3 regions of the Microbacterium sp. 69-7 genome follow, and region 2 is predicted to be linked to each of the others. Evidence: predicted binding sites of a transcription regulator. Region 2 holds the regulator's gene; each other region holds the start of a gene.
The links. Region 2 encodes HrcA, which represses chaperone genes, less so after heat shock. Its sites were predicted from a motif close to TTNGCACTCGNNNNNNNCGAGTGCNAA; they were not measured.

Region 1 (6,796 bases), on a different contig from region 2:
TTGCGCCCACTCGTGCTCGTTGCTGGTGTGGTTGAAGATGAAGTCCAGCACGAGTGAGATGCCCGCCATCCGCAGCTCCGCCGCGAGCTCGGCCAGTTGCGCCATCGTGCCCAGGCTCGGATTCACGCGCCGGTAGCTCGACACCGCGTAGCCACCGTCGTTGTCGCCGAGGGGAGCGTCGAACAGCGGCATGAGGTGAAGGTAGGTGAGCCCGAGCTCGCGGAACGAGGGGATCAGCTCGCGCACGCCGGCGAGGTTGCCGGCGAAGCGGTCGACGTAGCAGACACCGCCCAGCATGCGCTCGGACTGGAACCACTCGGGGTCGGCGGCGCGTTGCGCGTCGTGCACCTTCAGGTCGAGAGGGCGCGCATTCCACGAGGCGGATGCCGCCGCCACCGTGGCCGCCAGCTGCTCGCGGCCGTCGGCGCGCTCGCCGTAGAGGCGGGTGAAGAGGCCGTGCAACCGCGGGAACTGCTCATCGAACCGGGTGAGGAACGCGTCGTCGAGGCGCCCTGCCGCCTCGCAGGCCTCGAGCGCCGCGACGCGATCGGCGTCGGACGTGGTCAGTGCGGTCATGGTTCCCCCTCCGGTCTCAGCGTATCGGGCAGGGCCCGGCGCGGCGGGCGGCGTAGGCTCACACACGTGAGTGCGTACGTCTCGGCGTTCGACCTGTTCTCCATCGGGGTAGGACCATCGAGCTCCCATACGGTGGGCCCGCTGCGCGCGGCCCGAGATTTCGCGCGCCGCGTCGGGGATCTGCCGGGGCTCTTCCGGGTGGAGTGCGCCCTCTACGGTTCGCTCGGCGCCACCGGGATCGGGCACGGCACGCCCGACGCCGTCGTCGCGGGCCTGCAGGGGTTCGCGGCCGAGACCGTCGATCCGGCGCGCGTGCGGGGCGCCTGGACCGATTGGGTCGACGGAGCGCACCTCCTCCTGGACGGTCGCATCCCGATCCCGTTCTCGCGCTCAGACATCTCGCTCGCACCGCGCACGCGTCTTCCCGGACACCCCAACGCGATGACCCTCGTCGCGCGTGATGCCGACGGAATCGCGCTGCGCGAGGACACCTACTACTCGATCGGTGGAGGGTTCATCCGGCGCGAGGGCGAGTCGGATGCGGTGGCCGCGGCATCCTTCCCGCTGCCGTACGCGACGGCGGCGCAGCTGCTGGACGTCTGCGATACCTACGGGCTCACGATCGCGGAGGTCGCCCGGCGCAACGAGGAGGCGCTGCGGCCGGAGGCGGACGTCGCGGCCGGCCTCGACGCGATCTGGGACGCCATGGCGGCGTGCGTCGATGCGGGCCTGCACGCCGAAGGGGTGCTGCCGGGAATGCTGAAGGTGAAGCGGCGCGCGGGCGCGATCCGCGCGCAGCTGGAGAGCGTCGAGGCGACCGGTCGCGAGCTTCCCGGTGAGTGGCTCGGTGCGTTCGCACTGGCCGTCAACGAGGAGAACGCCGCCGGAGGACGCGTCGTGACAGCGCCGACGAACGGTGCTGCCGGCATCCTTCCGGCCGTCGCGATGTACTGGTGGCGCTTCCTCGCCGATGCGGGCATCGGGGCGGAGAACGCGGTCACTCCCTACGGCGAACTCGTTGGCTCGGCGCTTCTCGGGCTGCACGGTCCGGACGGCCGCGAGGCGGGTGAGGCGGCGCACGGGTCGGAGGACATCGTCGCCACCGTGCAGGAGCTCGCCGAGGCGAACCGTCGTCGCGGCATCCGTCGATTCCTCTTGACGGCCACGGCTCTCGGTTCCCTCTTCAAGGCCAACGCCTCGATCTCGGGAGCCGAGGGCGGGTGTCAAGCCGAGGTCGGCTCGGCGTGCGCGATGGCTGCCGGCGGCTTGACCGCGGTGATGGGCGGCACGAACCGCCAGATCGAGAACGCCGCTGAGATCGCGATGGAGCACCATCTGGGTCTGACGTGCGACCCCGTGGGTGGGCTCGTGCAGATCCCCTGCATCGAGCGCAATGCGATCGCGGCATCCACCGCCGTCACGGCCGCGCGCCTCGCGCTGCGCGGCGACGGCACGCACTACGTGCCGCTGGATGCCGTCGTGGAGACGATGCGTCAGACGGGCATCGACATGTCGACCAAGTACAAAGAGACCAGCGAGGGCGGACTCGCCGTCAACGTCGTCGAGTGTTGAGCGCCGCGAGCGCCTGCCGCGGTTCAGTTGGCGTTCGCGCCGGAAATCGCGATGTGATTACCGGCGCAAGCGTCAACCGAGCAGCCGATCACGCGTGCCAACTTCGGCGTGCAAGGGCGGCGCGGACCAGCGCGACTCCCCGCGAGGGATCGTGTCGAATGTGCGCGGCGCTCAGGCGCACAACATCCCAGCCGAGGGTCGCGTAGTCGGAGTACTTCTCGAGGTCGCGCACCCACTGGCGACGCGAGGTGCGGTGGTGATCGCCCTCGATTCCGCAACGGCGGCCTGCGGCGACAGCCGCGGCCAGATTCTCGAGTCCGGCGTGTTGAGCTTCGGGCAGACGCCGCCCCCATCCGTCGCGCGGCACGCGGATGATCGCATCGCCAATCACCACCAGGTCTCGAATCGTGTGCTCGCGGGCGAGCATCGCCCAGGCGGAGGCGGGCGTCGCGACTGGAAGGCCCGCCCGGACGGTGGTGTGGACGAGCATCGGGGTGATCTGCACGGCGGTGATGCCCGTCCGCCTGAGGGCACGGTGTGGCGCGGGAACGGCGACGTCGAGGTCGGCGGATGCCGCGGCATCCGCGTCGGGGAAGGGGAGCCCGTGGATCGCGAGCGCCGTCGTCCCGGTGTAGAACGCAGGGGGCGGCAGCACGAGTGCGTGGGCGCGGACGCGACCCAGGATGTTGCGCCGGGCGATCTCGTACGGCGTGTCCTCACCGTGCGGTGCGGCGTCGACCGTGTCGCGCCGGACGCGGACTCCGCGGAAGGGTGCGTCGAGGTTGCGGGCTCGTGGAGAACTGGCGCTGTTGCCGCTTCCGGCGCGAGGGTCATGTGAACGGCGCGCGCGATCGCGCACGTTCGCTGTGCGTGAACCGTTGGCACTCTCACTGGTCGAGTGCTAATCTTGACCTAGTTGAGCCGATGAGGCTCAACTTTGAGAACCCACAGAGCCATACACGAACAGGAGAGAACAATGGCCACGTATGACCCGTTCCGTGACCTCGACCGCATCGCGTCGGGCCTCTTCGACACGCGCCGGGGACCCCGCCGGATGCCGATGGACCTCTACCGCGACGGCGACCACTACGTGCTGAGCGCCGACCTTCCGGGAATCGACCCGGGCTCGGTCGACATCGATGTGGACGGCCAGCTGCTGACCATTCGTGCCGAGCGCACCCTCAGCGAGGGCGACGGCGTGAAGTGGATCACGCGCGAGCGTGAGACCGCGAGCTTCCTGCGCCAGCTGAACCTCGGTCAGGGAATCGACACCGACGGCATCACCGCGACGTACAGCAACGGCGTGCTGACGGTGACCATCCCGGTGAGCGAGAAGGCCAAGCCGCGCAAGGTCCAGGTCGTCGCCGACGGCACCGCCCCCACGATCCAGGCCCACGAGTCTGCACAGGAGCCGCAGCCCGTCGAGCAGTAGTCCCGGTCCGCGCACCCGCGCACGAACCGCCCCGTGTCCGCGAGGACCGGGGCGGTTCGCGTATGCGCGCTAGTGTCGAAGCACCCCACCGGAAGCACCAGCACTCGGAACGTCAGCAAGGATGCCGATGACCGCACCTCCCGCCGCGCGCGAGCGCGAGCTCACCGAACCCGTCTCCCTCACCGGCCCCGACGGCCGCCTCAACCCGGCGGCGATCGGCTTCGCCCGCTCGCCGCTCGTCGACACCCGCGGCATCGGACGTGGACGCTTCGTCCGAACGTGGGGTCGCAACAAGAGGTGGGAGTACTGGAACGTCATGACGCCCACGCACATCGTGTCGCTCACGGTGTCGTCGCTGGACTACGCCGCGGTGCACGAGGTGTGGATCCACGATCGTGCCACGACGCGTTCGTGGGGCCGCAGCGTCACGGTGCTGCCGTCGCGGGAGGTGTCCCTGCCTGCGTCGCTGGGCACCGGCATCACGATTGCGCGGCACGCCGGCCTCGCCGCCACGATCACGCCGGCCGAGCGCGGGTCGCTCTGGCGTCTGCACGCCGAGATACCGGACGCGTCCTTCGACATCACGGTGCGCCGCCCGCCCGGACACGAGCTGCTGGCGGTCGTGGTGCCCTGGTCGTCGCGCCGGTTCCAGTACACCGTGAAGGATGTCGCGCTCCCGGCATCCGGTGTGCTGACGCTCGACGGCGTCCACTACGAGGTGCCGGCGGGATCGTGGGCGGTGCTGGATCACGGGCGAGGGCGCTGGCCTTATGACGTGTCATGGAACTGGGGCGCCGGATCGGGCACCCTCGCAGACGGGCGCAGCCTCGGCATCCAGGTCGGGGGACGACGGACCGACGGGACGGGGTCGACGGAGAACGGCGTCGTGCTCGACGGCACGCTGCACAAGATCTCCGAACCGGTGTCCTGGATCTACGATCTGGCCGCGCCGCTTCACCCCTGGCGGGTGCACGGCGGAGGGCTGGATGCCGTGTTCACCCCGTTCTACGACAAGACATCCGCCATGAACCTCGGCGTGGTCTCCTCGCGCACGGACCAGTGCTTCGGCACCTGGTCGGGGACATTCGCCGTGGACGGCGGCGTGATCGCATTCGACGGCATCGAAGGCTTCGCAGAGGACGTCCGCAACCGGTGGTAGCCGGGGCGGCACGAGACGGTCAGGCGCCGCGCAGCTTCGCCGTCAGCTGCTGCAACTGTGCCAGCTCGTCGTCGCTGAGCACCGACATCCGCTCGGCGATCGATCGACCGTGCACTGTCGCGAGTCGCCGGAACGCGGCCGCGCCCCGTTCGGTCGCACGGACGATCGCGCCGCGCCCGTCCAGCGGGTCGACGCACTTGCTGATGAGGTCGCGAGCGACCATGCGGTCGACGAGCCGTGAGACGCTCGGCTGGCTGATGAGCATGTTGGCGGTCACATCGCGCAGGCGCGCGCTGTTGTCGTCACCGCGGACGACGGTGAGCAGCACGTCGTACTCTGCCTGGGTCAGCTCGTCCTCGCCGAAATCTCCGCTGATCTCGCGCAGGATCTCGTGCTGCGCGCGAAAGAGACTCTCCCACGCGGAGATGGCGAGACGGCGGTCGGTCATGGCGTCAACTGTAGTGCGCCACTCGCACGGCGCCCCATAGGCTGAAGCCCATGGGGCGCGCGCGTGCACGGATCGTCGGAGCCGCACTCGCGATCGCCGGTGTCGCGGTCGCGCTGGCGGCCGGGACAGCGAGCCCCGCATGGGCTGGACCCGCGACGGCGGCCGCACAGGTCGCACCCCCGGCATCCGTCGCCTCCGTCGCCGCGGCGGGGGTCGACGACTTCTCGTTCTCGTCGATGACGGCCGACTACACCCTGACGCGGGCCGCCGACGGAACCAGCCGGCTGCGGGTCGTCGAGACGATCGTGGCGCAGTTCCCGGATGCGGATCAGAATCACGGCATCCGTCGGCAGATTCCCGATTCGTACAACGGTCAGCCCCTCCGCCCCGAGCTCATCTCGGTGACGGACGGCGACGGCACGCCGCGCCCGAGCGAGGTGGAGGATCAGGACGGTGTGTTCTCGGTCGTCTCGCGGTCGGACGAGTTTCTGCGCGGCGCGCAGACCTTCGTCCTCACGTACACGCTCGAGAACGTGACGTGGGTGTTCGGTGACTCCGGCCTCGAGTTCTACTGGGATGTGAACGGCGTCGACTGGGGACAGTCGTTCGGCCGTGTGACGGCTCGGCTGCACCTGGACGCGTCGTTGGCGGCATCCCTGACGGGGCGCATGTCGTGCTATCAGGGAGTGCAGGACGCGAAGGAATCGTGCGCGTCGATCTCGTCGACCCCGGATGCCGCGATCAGCGGTTCGGGTACGGTCATCACCGCCGTCGCCGACGACGTGCAGCCGCACCAGACCCTCACGATCGCCGTCGGGTTCGCGGACGGCACGTTCGCGACCTTCGACTCCGGATATCTTGCCTCCCCGTTCGGCTGGGGGCAGCTGGGTGCGGGGCTGCTCGCCGTCGGCGCGGGTGCTCTGGGTCTGCGTGCGCGGCGACGCGAGCTGGCCGATGAACCCGGTCGCCCGACGATCATCGCGGAGTACGATCCCCCACGGATCGTCGACGCGCTCGAGAGCGCCGTGCTGCTCGGGCAGCCGTCGAAGGCGATCCCGGCCGAAGTGCTGGAGCAGGCGGTGCGCGGCTCGATCCGCATCCTGGAGTCCGACGGGCGCGGCTGGGGCAAGCCGAAGCTGATCGCGGAGCTCGTCGACCGGTCGAAGTCGGACGGCGACGGGATGATGCTGCTGGACGGACTCTTCCCGGGCGGGGCGCCGGGGGCGCAGTACCAGTTCGGAAAGCAGGACACCAGGTTCTCCAAGGTCGCGCAGAAGATCCTCGCGGCGGCGGAAACGGAGCTGACCGCGCGCGGGCTGCGGCGGGCGGTGCCGCTTCGCGCCCGCTGGCTGCCGATCCTGCTCGCCGCCGCGGCTGCGGGACTGGCTCTGGGGTTGGGGTTCGTGGCGATCGCGGCCTACGTGCAGCCCGTCCTTCCGTGGACGGTGATCGGCATCAGCGTGGCGATCGCGGTCGTGGTGATCGGGGTGTGCTCCCGCAAGCCGCTGACGGCGCTCGGGGCCGAGACCCGCGATCATCTGCGGGGACTGGAGGAGTTCATCCGCTGGGCCGAGGCCGACCGCATTCGGATGCTGCAGTCGCCGGCGGG
Region 2 (6,796 bases):
CGTGCGCCAGTCGAAGGTCGGCGACACGATCACCAACCACCGCAAGCCCGCAGGACAAGCGCTGGCCGGCTACACCGACCCCAAGCCGATGGTCTTCAGCGGCATCTACCCGATCGACGGCAGCGACTACGCCGATCTGCGTGAGGCGCTCGACAAGCTGAAGCTGTCGGACGCGTCACTCCAGTACGAGCCGGAGACCTCCGTCGCGCTGGGCTTCGGGTTCCGTTGCGGATTCCTGGGCCTGCTGCACCTCGAGATCATCACGGAGCGGCTGTCGCGCGAGTTCGGCCTCGACCTGATCACCACGGCCCCGTCGGTGACGTACGAGGTCACGACCGACACCGGCGAATCCGTCACGGTCACCAACCCGAGCGAGTACCCGGACGGCCGCGTCGCGAGTGTCTCGGAACCGGTCGTCAAGGTCGGCATCCTGCTGCCCAAGGACTACGTCGGCACGGTGATGGAGCTCTGCCAACAGCGCCGCGGAACGCTCCTCGGCATGGACTACCTCAGTGAGGACCGGGTCGAGCTGCGCTACAACATGCCGCTCGGCGAGATCGTCTTCGACTTCTTCGACCACCTGAAGTCGAAGACCCAGGGCTACGCGAGCCTCGACTACGAGCCTGCCGGATCCCAGGAGGCCGATCTCGTGAAGGTCGACATCCTGCTGCAAGGTGAGAAGGTCGACGCGTTCAGCTCGATCGTCCACCGGGAGAAGGCGTACGCGTACGGCACCCTCATGACCGAACGCCTCCGCAAACTCATCCCGCGCCAGCAGTTCGAGGTGCCCATCCAGGCCGCCATCGGCGCGCGTATCATCGCGCGCGAGAACATCCGCGCCATCCGCAAGGACGTGCTCGCCAAGTGCTACGGCGGTGACATCACCCGTAAGCGCAAGCTGCTGGAGAAGCAGAAGGAGGGCAAGAAGCGCATGAAGATGGTCGGTCGTGTCGAGGTGCCCCAGGAGGCCTTCATCGCTGCGCTCTCCGGCGATGTCGAAGGCAAGGACAAGAAGTAAGCCGGACGCCCCGGTTAGGCTTGACATCATGCGTCGCGGGAGCTTTCAGGACGACACGGTCGACTATGCCGCCGTCGGCGCCACGCAGGCGCACGACCTGATGAGCTATCCGCCGGAGAACAGCGTCCCAGCGGAGCACTCCTGGCTGCTGGGCAGCGGACAGGCTCGCTTCGAGTCGTCGGCCGACGCACTGCTGTCGTGGACGGCGCTGCGCGGAGCGGGTCTCACGATCTCGGACGTGCGTCCAGCGGCCGGCCCTATGTACACCGGGGTCGGCTACGACGTCGACGGCAATCCGACGGTGGCGAGCCGTCTGGAAGCCGACCAGCGCTTCGACGCCGACGGGACCCCGTACGTCGCTGCGGGAACGACGGTGCGGGTGCGCGGACACGTCAAGGGCATGAACGCGGACGGTGAGCTGCGCGTCATCTACGCGATCGAAGAGCCCCGGCGCGTCGGCTTCGCTCTGGGGACGGTCGGCGACTCCGTCGTGAGCGGCGAGGAGTCGTTCATCGTGACGTGGGCAGACAACGACGAAGTACGGTTCACGGTGCGCGCCTTCGACCGTCCCGTCGCCACGCTCTACCGCATCGTTCCGGCACTGGTGAAGCGACGCCGTCGTGAGCTGTTCCGCGGGTACCTGCAAGCCATCTCTCCGCTGTACACGACGCCGGCCTGATGGGCTCCGCCCTCCCTCTCGGTGACCCCGCGCCGGTCGACGGCGCGCTGCCGTCCGACATCTCGATCGACCCCGCCCGCGACTTCGGCGTCTACCTGCACGTGCCCTTCTGCCGGGTACGCTGCGGCTACTGCGACTTCAATACCTACACCGCCACGGAGCTCCGGGGCGCGCGCCAGGATGCGTACGCCGACGAGGTGCTCCGCGAAATCGCTCTCTCACGGGGCGTGCTGTCGGCGCGGGGGCCCCTCCGCGCGGCATCCACCGTCTTCTTCGGCGGCGGCACCCCCACTCTGCTTCCCGCGGGGGATCTGGCACGGATGCTCGACGGCATCCGCTCCGCCTTCGCGCTGGCCGCCGGTGCCGAGGTCACCGTCGAGGCCAACCCCGACACGGTCACCGTCGCGATGGCTCACGAGCTCGCCGAGGCCGGCGTGACGCGGATGTCGATCGGCATGCAGTCGGCCGTACCGCACGTGCTCGCCGCCCTCGAGCGCACCCACGATCCGGCCGGCGTGCAGACGGCCGTCGACGCGGCACGCTCGGCCGGCCTCGACGTGAGCGTCGATCTGATCTACGGCGCACCGGGGGAGTCGTTGGACGACTGGCGTCGCTCGGTCGAGGCGGCCGTGGCGCTCGCACCCGACCACATCTCCGCGTACGCGCTCATCATCGAAGAGGGCACGAAGCTCGAGCGCCAGATCCGCCGCGCCGACGTCGCCGCGCCGGACGACGACCTCCAGGCCGACATGTACGAGCTGGCCGACGAGGCGTTCGCATCGAGCGGGTTCGGCTGGTACGAGGTGTCGAACTGGGCGACGGACACCGCCCACCGCTCTCGCCACAACCTCGCATACTGGCGCGGCACGGATTGGTGGGGCTACGGGCCGGGGGCGCACAGTCATGTCGACGGGCTGCGATGGTGGAACGTCAAGCACCCCGCGGCATACGCACAGCGCCTCGCCGCCGGCACCTCTCCTGCGGCTGCTCGCGAGCGCCCGGATGCCGCTGCGCGGCGACTCGAGGACGTCCTGCTGCGCTCGCGCATCGCGGAGGGCATCGCGGTGTCCGAGCTGACCGGAGAGGGTCGTCACGCGATCGCGGCACTCATCGCCGACGGGCTCATCGACGGGTCCTCCGCCGTGCGCGGCCGCGTCGTCCTCACCCGCCGCGGCCGCCTGCTGGCGGATGCCGTGGTGCGCGCCCTCACCGCCTGACCGCGCGATCGCGGTAATATTGGCACTCGACGACCCTGAGTGCCAACAAGGAGGAGCGATGGTCTCGGAACGCGGCCTGCAGGTCCTCCGCGCGATCGTGCAGGACTACGTCGACACCCATGAGCCCGTCGGCAGCAAGGCGATCGTCGAACGTCACCAGTTCGGCGTGTCCGCGGCGACCATCCGCAACGATATGGCGCTCCTGGAGGACGAGGAGCTCATCGCCGCGCCGCACACGTCCTCCGGACGCGTACCCACCGACAAGGGCTACCGCGTGTTCGTCGACCATCTCGCCGACCTGCGGCCGTTGTCCACGGCGCAGCGCTCGGCGATCTCGTCGTTCCTCAGCGATCCGGGCGATCTCGACGAGCTCCTGATGCGCACCGTGCGCGCCCTCACGCAGCTCACCGGACAGGTCGCCATCGTGCAGTATCCGTCGTTCGCGCGCGCGAACGTCACGCACGTCGAGTTCGTGCACCTGGGCGGAGCACGCGTCGTCGTCATCGTCGTCACCGACACCGGCCGGGTCTCCCAGCGCGTGGCCTTCCTCGCCGAGGAACTCACCGAAGAGGCCGCCCAGCAGCTCAAGACGGCGATCTCGCGGCTGGTCACGGGCAAGCCCGTCGCAGAGGCTGCGGCCGCGATCGTCGAACTCTCGGCGTCGGCCCCCGACGGCACCCGCATCGACGCCGCGCTGCGCACCGTCGCGCGCATCGTCGGCGAGGAGCTAGAGGACTTCCGCCAGGACCGGCTCGTGATGGCCGGAAGCGCGACGCTCGCGCGGCGCGAGAGCGACTTCCGCGGGAGCATCTATCCACTGCTGGAGGCCATCGAGGAGCAGGTCACCCTGCTGCGTCTGATGGGCGAGATGGTCGCCGACGAGCAGGGACTCGCGGTGAGCATCGGCCGGGAGAACGAGCCCTTCGGGCTCACGGAGGTCTCCGTCCTGACGAGCGAGTACGACGCGACGGGTGCACACGCGCGCGTCGGCCTCCTCGGCCCCACCCGCATGGACTACCCCACCAACCTCGCGGCGGTCCGCGCCGTCGCGCACTATCTGAGCCGACTGCTCGACGAGGACGACACGTCCCGCTGAGCGATCCGCTCCCGAACACCGACCCGCGCCCGCAAGGGCAGGAAAGGCGATTGTGGCCGACCACTACGAAGTCCTGGGCGTATCCCGCGATGCGAGCCCCGACGAGATCAAGAAGGCGTATCGGCGTCTCGCGCGCGAACTGCACCCCGATGTCAACCCGGGAGCGGACGCGTCCGAGCGCTTCAAGCTCGTGACCCACGCGTACGACGTCCTCAGCGACCCGGAGCAGCGCCAGCGCTACGACATGGGCGGCGACAGCTCTCCCTTCGGCGGAAGCGGCGCAGGCTTCGGCGGATTCGGCGACATCTTCGAAACGTTCTTCGGCGGCGGGGGAGCACGCGCCGGCCGACCGCGATCGCGACGTGAGCGCGGCCAGGATGCGCTGGTGCGGGTGACGCTGGATCTCGGCGATGTCGTCTTCGGCACCCACCGTGACATCGACGTCGACACCGCGGTGCTGTGCGAAACCTGCGAGGGATCGTGCTGCCAGCCGGGCACCCAGCCGGCGACGTGCGACATCTGCCACGGTTCGGGTCAGGTGCAGCGCACCGTGCGCAGCCTTCTCGGCAATGTCGTGACCTCGCAGCCCTGCACCACGTGCCAGGGCTACGGCACGACCATCCCCTACCCCTGCGCGACGTGCCAGGGACAGGGCCGCGTGCGCGCACGGCGGACGGTGTCGGTCGACATCCCCGGCGGCGTGGAGACGGGCCTGCGCCTCCAGCTGCCCGGCTCGGGCGAGGTCGGCCCGGCGGGCGGTCCGAACGGAGACCTCTACCTGGAGGTCACCGTCGCCACCCACGAGGTCTTCAGCCGTGACGGCGACGATCTGCTCGCCACTCTCGAGGTCTCGATGCCCGACGCGATCCTGGGCACCCACACGACGATCTCCTCGCTCGACGGCGAGGTCGACCTGGAGGTGCGATCCGGCGTGCAGTCCGGCGACGTCCTGACCATCAAGGGCCGCGGCATCACGCCCCTCCGCGGCGGCACGCGCGGCGACCTCCGTGTCGGCGTGCAGGTCGTCACCCCGACGAAGCTCGACGCCAAGGAACGCGCTCTCATCGAGGACTTCGCCAAGAAGACCAAGGCCCCGGCTCCCCGCCTGGCGCAGTTCCACCAGGGCATGTTCTCGAAGCTGCGCGACCGGTTCCGCGGCTGAGATGGCACTGCACTTCCTCGTCGACGAACCGCCGACCGACGGGCCCGCCGTCCGCGACGCGGCTCCGGGCGACGAGATCATCATCACCGGCGCCGAGGCCCACCATGCGGCGGTCGTCCGCCGCGTCCGGGTCGGCGAGGAGGTCACCGTCGGCGACGGTGCGGGCGTCTGGCTCACGGGCGTCGTCGCGGCATCCGCCCCCAAACGCGTCGCGGTGACGGTGACCGGCCGCACCGTCACCCAGACGCCGACACCACGTCTCGTTCTCGCCCAGGCGCTCGCGAAGGGCGACCGCGACGAGCTCGCCGTGCAGGCGGCGACCGAACTCGGCGTCGACGAGATCGTGCCGTGGCAGGGGGCGCGCAGCGTGTCGCGCTGGAGCGGCGACAAGGCCGTCAAAGGCGTCGCGCGTTGGCAGAGCATCGTCCGCGAGGCCGCGAAGCAGGCGCACCGCCCCTGGGTTCCGCGCGTATCGACGCCGGTATCCATCGGCCGCCTCGCCGCGCGGGCCGCAGACGCTCGTGTGCTGGTGCTCGAGCCGACGGCATCCGTGCCCCTCAGCGCGCTCTCGATCGCCGTCAGCGCGGAGATCGTGCTCGTCGTCGGCCCCGAGGGCGGCATCGCTCCCGACGAACTCGACGCGCTGGCCGCGGCCGGAGCCACCGCCGTCCGCCTCGGCGACACGGTCCTTCGCACCTCGACGGCCGGACCCGCTGCCCTCGCTGTCGTCAACGCCCGCCTCGGCCGCTGGTGACGGGCGCTGACTACACTCGGAGTATGAGCGAACCGTCCATCTTCACGCGCATCCTGGAGGGCGAGATCCCGGCCGAGATCCTCGCCGAGACCGAGAACGTGTTCGCGATCCGCGACATCGCCCCCCAAGCGCCGGTGCACCTGCTGATCATCCCCAAGACCGGCGCATACCGCGACGTCGTCGAGTTGGCCGCATCCGACCCCGCCCTCCTGAGCGAGATGATCGCACTCGCGAACGCCTTGGCAGCCGAGCACGCCGACGGCGATTTCCGCCTGGTGTTCAACACGGGGCCGGGCGCCGGTCAGACGGTCTTCCACGTCCACGCTCATGTGCTGGCCGGGGGACTGGACGAGGGGAGCCTCGGTGGCTGATTCCACCGATGACGCGAACGCGACCGAGCACGCGGTCGACCGGATTCTCGCGGACGGGGTGGCAATGGTCCAGCTGCTCGGACCGCAAGACCGACTGCTGCGCGTCGTGGAGCGCGAACACCCCGACGTCCAGGTGCACGTGCGCGGCAACGAGATCACTCTCACCGGTGCCGCCGCGTCCGTCGCACGCGCCCGCGCACTGGTCGACGAGCTGATCGAGATGGCGCGCGCGGGACAGGGCCTCGAGCCCTCCGACGTGCAGGCCTCGAATCGCATCCTCCGAGCCGACACCGGCGAACGCCCGTCCGACGTACTGGGCGAGGCGATCCTGAGTTCGCGTGGACGCACGATCCGCCCGAAGACCCTCGGTCAGAAGCGGTACGTCGACGCGATCGACGAGAACACGATCGTCTTCGGCATCGGTCCCGCCGGAACCGGCAAGACCTACCTCGCGATGGCGAAAGCCGTCCAGGCGCTGCAGCGCAAGGAGGTCGACCGC
Region 3 (6,796 bases), on a different contig from region 2:
CCGGGGGAGTGTGCTCATGACCGCCAGCGAACCGCTCGTGCTCGGCATCGAGACCAGCTGCGACGAGACCGGCATCGGCATCGTCCGAGGCCGCACCCTCCTCAGCAACACCATCTCGAGCTCGATGGACGAGCACGCCCGCTTCGGCGGCGTCGTGCCCGAGGTCGCCGCCCGCGCGCACCTGGAGGCGCTGCAGCCGGCGATCGCCGCCGCCGTGGCCGAGGCCGGCATCGCCCTCACCGACGTGGATGCCGTCGCCGTCACGAGCGGGCCGGGGCTCGCCGGTGCGCTCATGGTCGGCATCGGCGCCGCCAAGGCCCTTGCGGTCGGTCTCGACAAGCCGCTGTACGCCGTCAACCATCTCGTCGGACACATCGCCGCCGACCTGCTCACCGGCGAGGACGTCGACTACCCGACGGTCGCGCTGCTGGTCAGCGGCGGACACACTTCGCTGCTTCTCGTGCGTGACCTCGTGAGCGACGTGGAGCTTCTCGGCGAGACCCTCGATGACGCCGCCGGAGAGGCCTTCGACAAGATCGCGCGCATCCTCGGGCTGCCCTACCCCGGCGGACCGGAGATCGACCGCGCCGCCGCGGGCGGCGACCCGTCGGCCATCCGCTTCCCGCGCGGGCTGTCCCGCGCGTCCGACATGGCGGCGCACCGCTACGATTTCTCCTTCTCCGGCCTGAAGACAGCCGTCGCTCGCTGGGTCGAGCAGGCCGACGCGTCGGGGCAGCAGGTCGCCGTGGCCGATGTCGCGGCATCCTTCCGCGAAGCGGTCGTCGATGTGCTCGTCACGAAGGCACTCGACGCCTGCGCGCACCACGGCGTGCCGCGACTGCTGCTCGGCGGCGGCGTCATCGCCAACCGGCGCCTGCGCGAGGTCGCGCTCGCGCGCGCGGCCGAGGCGGGGGTCGCCGTACGCATTCCGCCGCTGAGCCTGTGCACCGACAACGGAGCCATGATCGCCGCGCTCGCGTCCGAGCTCATCGCGAGCGGACGCCCGCCCTCGCGCCTCGCGTTCGGCGCGGATTCGACGTTGCCGGTGACGCAGATCCAGGTCGCCGGGGAGGCCGTGGGATGAGTGACGACCGCCCCGGCCCCGCGCCCGACGTGCCCGTCCCGCGCGTCGACACGCGGCTGGACGCACCGTCGACCGACGTCGCCCCCGCCGACAGTGCGGCGCTCCCCGGGGCGCACCGCGGCGGCTTCCAGCGCGAGTTCACCGAGCCGGTGCCGGTGGCGGCACCGGTGAATGTGGATGCCGCGGCCTCTGCGTCGTGGACGCCCGAGCCCGACGTGCGCTGGGCGCCGGCGCCGCCGGTGCTGCCCCGCAGCGCCCCGTGGGCCCTCACGTTCGCCGTCGTCGGGCTGATCGTGTCGCTCGTGGTCGGCTGGGGCTTTCTCATCGGCATCGTGGGAGCGGTCTTCGCCGTCGTCGCACTGCGCCGCCCATGGGAGAGCCGCGCTGTCGCGGTCTGGGCGCTGTGCCTGAGCCTGCTGTCGCTCGCCTACAGCGCAGGCTGGCTGTGGTGGGCGTCGACCCAGGGGCCGCTGTTCGGCTGAGCGGGCGCGCCGCGCCGACGCGATGCGCGTCAGCCGGTGACGCGCTCGGCGAGCAGGGCGATGCGCGAGGTTCCCGCGCGCGTGAGGATGAGCGTCGCGGTGCGCGGACCCTTCAGCTTCAGTTGGGTGCGGAATGTCGCGGGGTCGACATCGACGCCGCGCTTCTTGATCTCCAGCGTGCCGATCTCCCGCTCCCGGAGCGCCTGCCGGAGCGCCTTCAGATCGGTGGGCAGCTCCTCGAGGACGCGGAAGGACTGCACGAAGGGGCTCGTGATCTCGGTATCGGAGGTCAGATAGGCGATGCCGGGGGCGAGCATTCCGGCGTCGAGGCGGCGGGCCACCTCGCCGATCAGGCGTGCGCGGATGACGGCGCCCTCCGGCTCGTGGACGAAAGCGCCCAAGGGTCGGACCTCGGCATCCTCGGCGTCGGAGGGCGCCGTCAGTTCGGCCGCGCGGTCGGAGCGGACGACGAGCGCCGAGCGGCGGACACCGGCGCGGGCGAGCTTTCCGGTCCAGACGACGAGCTCGATGGTCGACCCGTCGACGCTGATCCACTGCGCCTCCGCAGCCTCCGGGATCCGCGCCCGGTCGAACGCCGGTCCGAGCTTGATGCCCGCGGGCATCCGCTCCGCGAGAGCGAAGACCCATTCCAGCGACGGCGACCAGTCGCCGGCGGCGACCCGCGCGGTCTCGGTGTGGCCGGCCGTACGTCGGGCCGGATCGAGCCACACCGCGTCGACGCCGTCGAGTGCGACGTCCTCGGCGCGGGCATGGCGCACCGTCGCGGTGTCGCCGAACGCGGCGAGGTTGTACGCGGCGAGCGCGGCGGTGGTCTCGTCGGCGTCGACGGCCAGCACGTCGACGCCGATCCCGGCGAAGGCGAGCGCATCGCCGCCGATGCCGCAGCCGAGGTCGGCGACGCGGTGCACGCCGGCGTCGCGGAACCGGCCCGCGTGGCGCGCGCCCACCGACAGGCGCGTGGCCTGTTCGAGGCCCGCGCGCGTGAACAGCATCCGGTCGGCGAACGCGCCGAACTTCGCCCGCGCGCGCGTCCGCAGCCGCGCCTGTCCGACGGCGGCGGAAACGAGTTCGGGTGACAGGCCCTGCGCCCGCAACCGCGACACGGTGCGCGCCACCTCATCGGAGGAGTCGATCGCGCCGAGCTCATCGACCAGCCGCAGCCCCTCGGAGGTGAGCAGGGCGGTGAGCTCGGCGCGTTCCATCCGGCCAGCCTATGCGGGGCGGGTCAGCACCCGCTCACCTTCGTCCAGCGCGACGCCGTCGTCTGCTGCAGGCTCGTGACCGTCGCATCGCCCTGCCCGAGGTAGAACTGGCACTCGCGTTGCACGAGTGCCAGCCGCGCTCTAGACTTCTGTTAGCACTCCACCCCTGTGGGTGCTAACGAGTCTTGAAGCATCACGCCCAGCAAGAAAGAGGTAGACCGTGTCGGTTTCCATCAAGCCGCTCGAGGACCGCATCGTCATCAAGCAGGTCGAGGCTGAGCAGGTCACGTCCAGTGGCCTCGTCATCCCTGACACCGCCAAGGAGAAGCCCCAGGAGGGCGAGGTCGTGGCCGTGGGCCCCGGCCGCATCGACGACAACGGCAACCGCGTGCCGCTCGACGTCGCCGTCGGCGACCGCGTCATCTACAGCAAGTACGGCGGCACCGAGGTGAAGTTCGGCGGCGACGAGTTCCTCGTCCTGTCGGCCCGTGACGTTCTGGCGGTCGTCGTCCGCTGACGATCGCATTCGACGATGGCCCCCGGGATATCCCGGGGGCCATCGTCGTTAACCGGATTGGCGGAACAGCGACCAGCAATGGCAGGATGCCGCGGCATCCGCCGGTCCGAACATGTCACGACCGTCGTAGGCTTTCTCTCATGACACCCGCCGAGACCGCACGTGAAGAGCGGCGCGGGGGGATCTACGCCTTCGCGGCGTACTTCCTCTGGGGCTTCATGCCCCTCTACTTCCTGCTGCTGGCGCCCATCGGGCCGTGGGAGATCGTCGTCTGGCGCATTCTCTTCTCCCTCGCGTTCTGCGCGGTCCTGCTCACCGTCACCCGCACGTGGGGCAAGCTCTTCGCGATCCTGCGCGATCGGCGGCTCGTGTTCTGGACGATCGTCGCGGGCCTGCTGATCTACGTGAACTGGCAGGTGTTCCTCATCGGCATCCTGACCGGTCACGTCATCGAGGGCAGCCTCGGCTACTTCATCAACCCGATCGTGACCGTGCTGCTGGGTGTGATCGTGCTGAAGGAGCGCCTCCGGCTGGCACAGTGGATCGCGATCGGCTTCGCGGGCCTGGCCGTGGTCGTCATCATCGTGGCCTACGGATCCTTCCCCTGGATCGCACTGACCCTGGCGGCGAGCTTCGGCACCTACGGTCTCGTGAAGAAGCAGATCGGTCCTCGGGTCGATGCCATCAGCGGACTCACTCTCGAATCGCTGTGGCTGACCCCCATCGCCCTGATCCAGCTCGTCGTGGTCGCCGCCACCACCGGCCTCGTCTTCGGCACCCAGGGCGTCGGGCACACCGTGCTGGTCACCCTCGCGGGCGTCGTCACCGCTGTTCCGCTGCTGCTGTTCGCCGCGGGGGCGCGCCGGGCGCCGCTCACCGTGATCGGCCTGCTGCAGTTCGTCGCCCCGATCCTGCAGTTCATCACCGGGGCGTGGATCCTGCACGAGCCGATGCCGCTCGAACGCTGGATCGGGTTCGCGCTCGTGTGGGTCGCGCTGGTCGTGCTGAGCGTCGATTCCGTGGTGTCGTCGCGGCGGTCCCGGAGCATCTCCGACGTCGCCGATCTGGTCTGAGACCCTCCCGGCGGTGCTCCCGCGCGCACGGCGAGGTTCATAACGATTGCGTCGCGGTGCTTTTCTTCGATGCGTGCGCGAAACATCCTGGTGACACAGCAGGTTTAGCGTTCAAGCCAGACCGCGGAGCCCGTGCGCCGCGCGATGTCATCGAAGAAAGGGAAGAACCCATGGTTCATCGCAACAAGGCGCTCATCGCCGCGTTTGCGCTCGCGGGCGCTGCGTCGCTCGCCCTCGCAGGGTGTTCGAGCTCGGGTGGGGGCGCCGCCACGACGGCTCCCACGGCAACCTCGACGGGGTCGGCGGACCCTGCCGCCGCCTGCAAGCCCGGCACGCCCTCGACCGGACCGTTCACGCTCGCGACGATCCTGCCGCAGACCGGCTCGCTGGCCTACCTCAACCCGCCCGCCGAGGCCGGCTACGGCCTGGCCGTCGAAGACATCGACGCCGCCGGCGGCGTGCTCGGTCAGCCCATCAAGGTCGCCCCGATCACCGACTCCGGCGCCTCGTCCGACCTGTCGGTCTCCACCGCCTCCGCCGCCCAGATCGCCTCCTCCGACGCGCAGGTCGTGCTCGGTGCCGAGTCCTCGAGCGTCAGCCTCAACTTCGTCGACACCATCGTCTCGAAGTGCAAGGTGCAGATCTCACCCGCCAACACCGCGACCGAGCTGTCGGGTTACTCCAGCTACTACTTCCGCACCGCTCCGCCGGACACGGTGCAGGGTTCGGCGCTGGGCAACCTCGTCATCGGTGACGGCGTCCAGAAGGTCGCTTTCATCGTCTTCAACGACGCCTACGGCACCGGCCTGCGCGATGTCGTCGAAGAGACCGTCACCAAGGCGGGAGGCGAAGTCGTCTACGGCGCCAAGGGCAAGGGTCAGGAGTTCGCTCCCGGTCAGAAGACGTTCTCGTCCGAGGTGTCGGCGGCTCTGGCCGCCAAGCCCGACGCGATCGTGATCCTCGCCTTCGACGAGACCAAGCAGATCGTCCCCGAGCTCAAGGCTCAGGGCTTCGACCTGTCGAAGACCTACCTCGTCGACGGCAACACGGCCGATTACAGCAAGGACTTCGAGGCGGGCACGCTCAACGGCGCCCAGGGCACCATTCCCGGCGCCCAGCCCGACCCCGAGTTCAAGCAGCGCCTCGTGGACTTCTACAAGAAGAGCGCGAACGCCGACCTGAAGGACTTCTCCTACGCTCCCGAGTCCTACGACGCCATCGTGCTCGCCGCACTGGCTGCCGAGAAGGGCAAGGGCACCGACGGTCCGACGATCCAGGCGAACCTCGCCGCGGTCTCGGGCACCACCAACGGTGAGAAGTGCTCCGACTACGCCTCGTGCCTCGCGCTCATCAAGAGCGGCAAGGACATCACGTACACGGGCAAGGCGGGCATCGGTCCCTTCAACTCCCAGAACGACCCGTCGAGCGCCTACATCGGCATCTATAAGTTCGACACCAACAACACTCCCGTCTTCCAGAAGTCCATCCAGGGCTCCGTGAACTGACACCCGCACGAAAGAAGGGGCGGATGCCGCGGCATCCGCCCCTTCTTTCGTGCCCTCGCGAGCCGCTTGAGCCCGCAACCTCACCCTCAACGGATGCGGATAGGGACAACGGATGCGGATGCCGCGCCGCCCCCGCATCCGCATCCGTTGCGCTCCTCCGCATCAGCTCTCGACCCAGGGGTCGGGCCGACGCGCGCTGCGCACTCACGCAGAAGGGCCTCGCCGTGGCGGCGAGGCCCTTCTTTCCCTCGAGCGGTCAGTCCGAGTGCGACGCCTCGACATCCGCGGCGAGCGTGCCGAGGTACAGCTCGATGACCTTCGGGTCCTTCGCGAGCTCGCGCCCCGCGCCCTCGTAGGCGTTGCGGCCCTGGTCGAGGACGTACGCGCGGTCGCAGATCTGCAGGCAGCGGCGGGCGTTCTGCTCCACCATGATGATGGTCACGCCGGTCTTGTTGATCTCCCGCGTACGGATGAAGGTCTCGTCCTGCCGAACGGGTGACAGGCCGGCGCTGGGCTCGTCCAGCAGCAGCACCTTCGGCTTCATCATGAGGGCGCGCGCCATGGCGACCGACTGGCGCTCGCCGCCGGAGAGCGAGCCGGCACGCTGCTTGCGACGCTCGCCCAGCACGGGGAACAGCTCCCAGATCTCGGCGACGCGGCTCTGGAACTCCTTGGGCCGCAGGAACATGCCCATCTGCATGTTCTCTTCGATCGTGAGGGACGGAAAGACGTTGTTCGTCTGCGGGACGAAGCCGATCCCGGCCTGCACCAGCTGGTTGGCCTTCTGGTTGGTGATGTCCTCGCCCTCCAGTGTGACGGCGCCGGAGCGGACGTTCACGAGCCCGAAGAGCGCCTTCAGCAGCGTCGACTTGCCGGCACCGTTGGGACCGATGATCCCGACGAGCTCACCGG

Region 1: a site for HrcA is predicted at 3,027-3,053, ahead of BGN98_RS08160 (Hsp20/alpha crystallin family protein). Genes of this name have one in related genera too.
Region 3: a site for HrcA is predicted at 2,897-2,923, ahead of groES (co-chaperone GroES). Genes of this name have one in related genera too.

The regions. Positions count from the first base shown of each region.
Region 1 covers NZ_MKRU01000084.1:19,912-26,707, forward strand. Annotated here, with positions in the region: gene BGN98_RS08145 (amylosucrase) at 1-576, opposite strand, end outside; gene BGN98_RS08150 (L-serine ammonia-lyase, iron-sulfur-dependent, subunit alpha) at 643-2,148, shown strand; gene BGN98_RS08155 (putative endonuclease domain-containing protein) at 2,237-3,007, opposite strand; gene BGN98_RS08160 (Hsp20/alpha crystallin family protein) at 3,125-3,580, shown strand; gene BGN98_RS08165 (DUF2804 domain-containing protein) at 3,708-4,739, shown strand; gene BGN98_RS08170 (MarR family winged helix-turn-helix transcriptional regulator) at 4,759-5,187, opposite strand; gene BGN98_RS08175 (DUF2207 domain-containing protein) at 5,238-6,796, shown strand, end outside.
Region 2 covers NZ_MKRU01000095.1:10,668-17,463, forward strand. Annotated here, with positions in the region: gene lepA (translation elongation factor 4) at 1-1,018, shown strand, start outside; gene BGN98_RS11540 (DUF1990 domain-containing protein) at 1,047-1,697, shown strand; gene hemW (radical SAM family heme chaperone HemW) at 1,697-2,914, shown strand; gene hrcA (heat-inducible transcriptional repressor HrcA) at 2,973-4,010, shown strand; gene dnaJ (molecular chaperone DnaJ) at 4,063-5,172, shown strand; gene BGN98_RS11560 (16S rRNA (uracil(1498)-N(3))-methyltransferase) at 5,174-5,926, shown strand; gene BGN98_RS11565 (HIT domain-containing protein) at 5,950-6,297, shown strand; gene BGN98_RS11570 (PhoH family protein) at 6,290-6,796, shown strand, end outside.
Region 3 covers NZ_MKRU01000059.1:32,654-39,449, forward strand. Annotated here, with positions in the region: gene rimI (ribosomal protein S18-alanine N-acetyltransferase) at 1-20, shown strand, start outside; gene tsaD (tRNA (adenosine(37)-N6)-threonylcarbamoyltransferase complex transferase subunit TsaD) at 17-1,084, shown strand; gene BGN98_RS05765 (hypothetical protein) at 1,081-1,566, shown strand; gene BGN98_RS05770 (class I SAM-dependent methyltransferase) at 1,596-2,789, opposite strand; gene groES (co-chaperone GroES) at 3,010-3,306, shown strand; gene rarD (EamA family transporter RarD) at 3,447-4,379, shown strand; gene BGN98_RS05785 (ABC transporter substrate-binding protein) at 4,550-5,884, shown strand; gene BGN98_RS05790 (ABC transporter ATP-binding protein) at 6,141-6,796, opposite strand, start outside.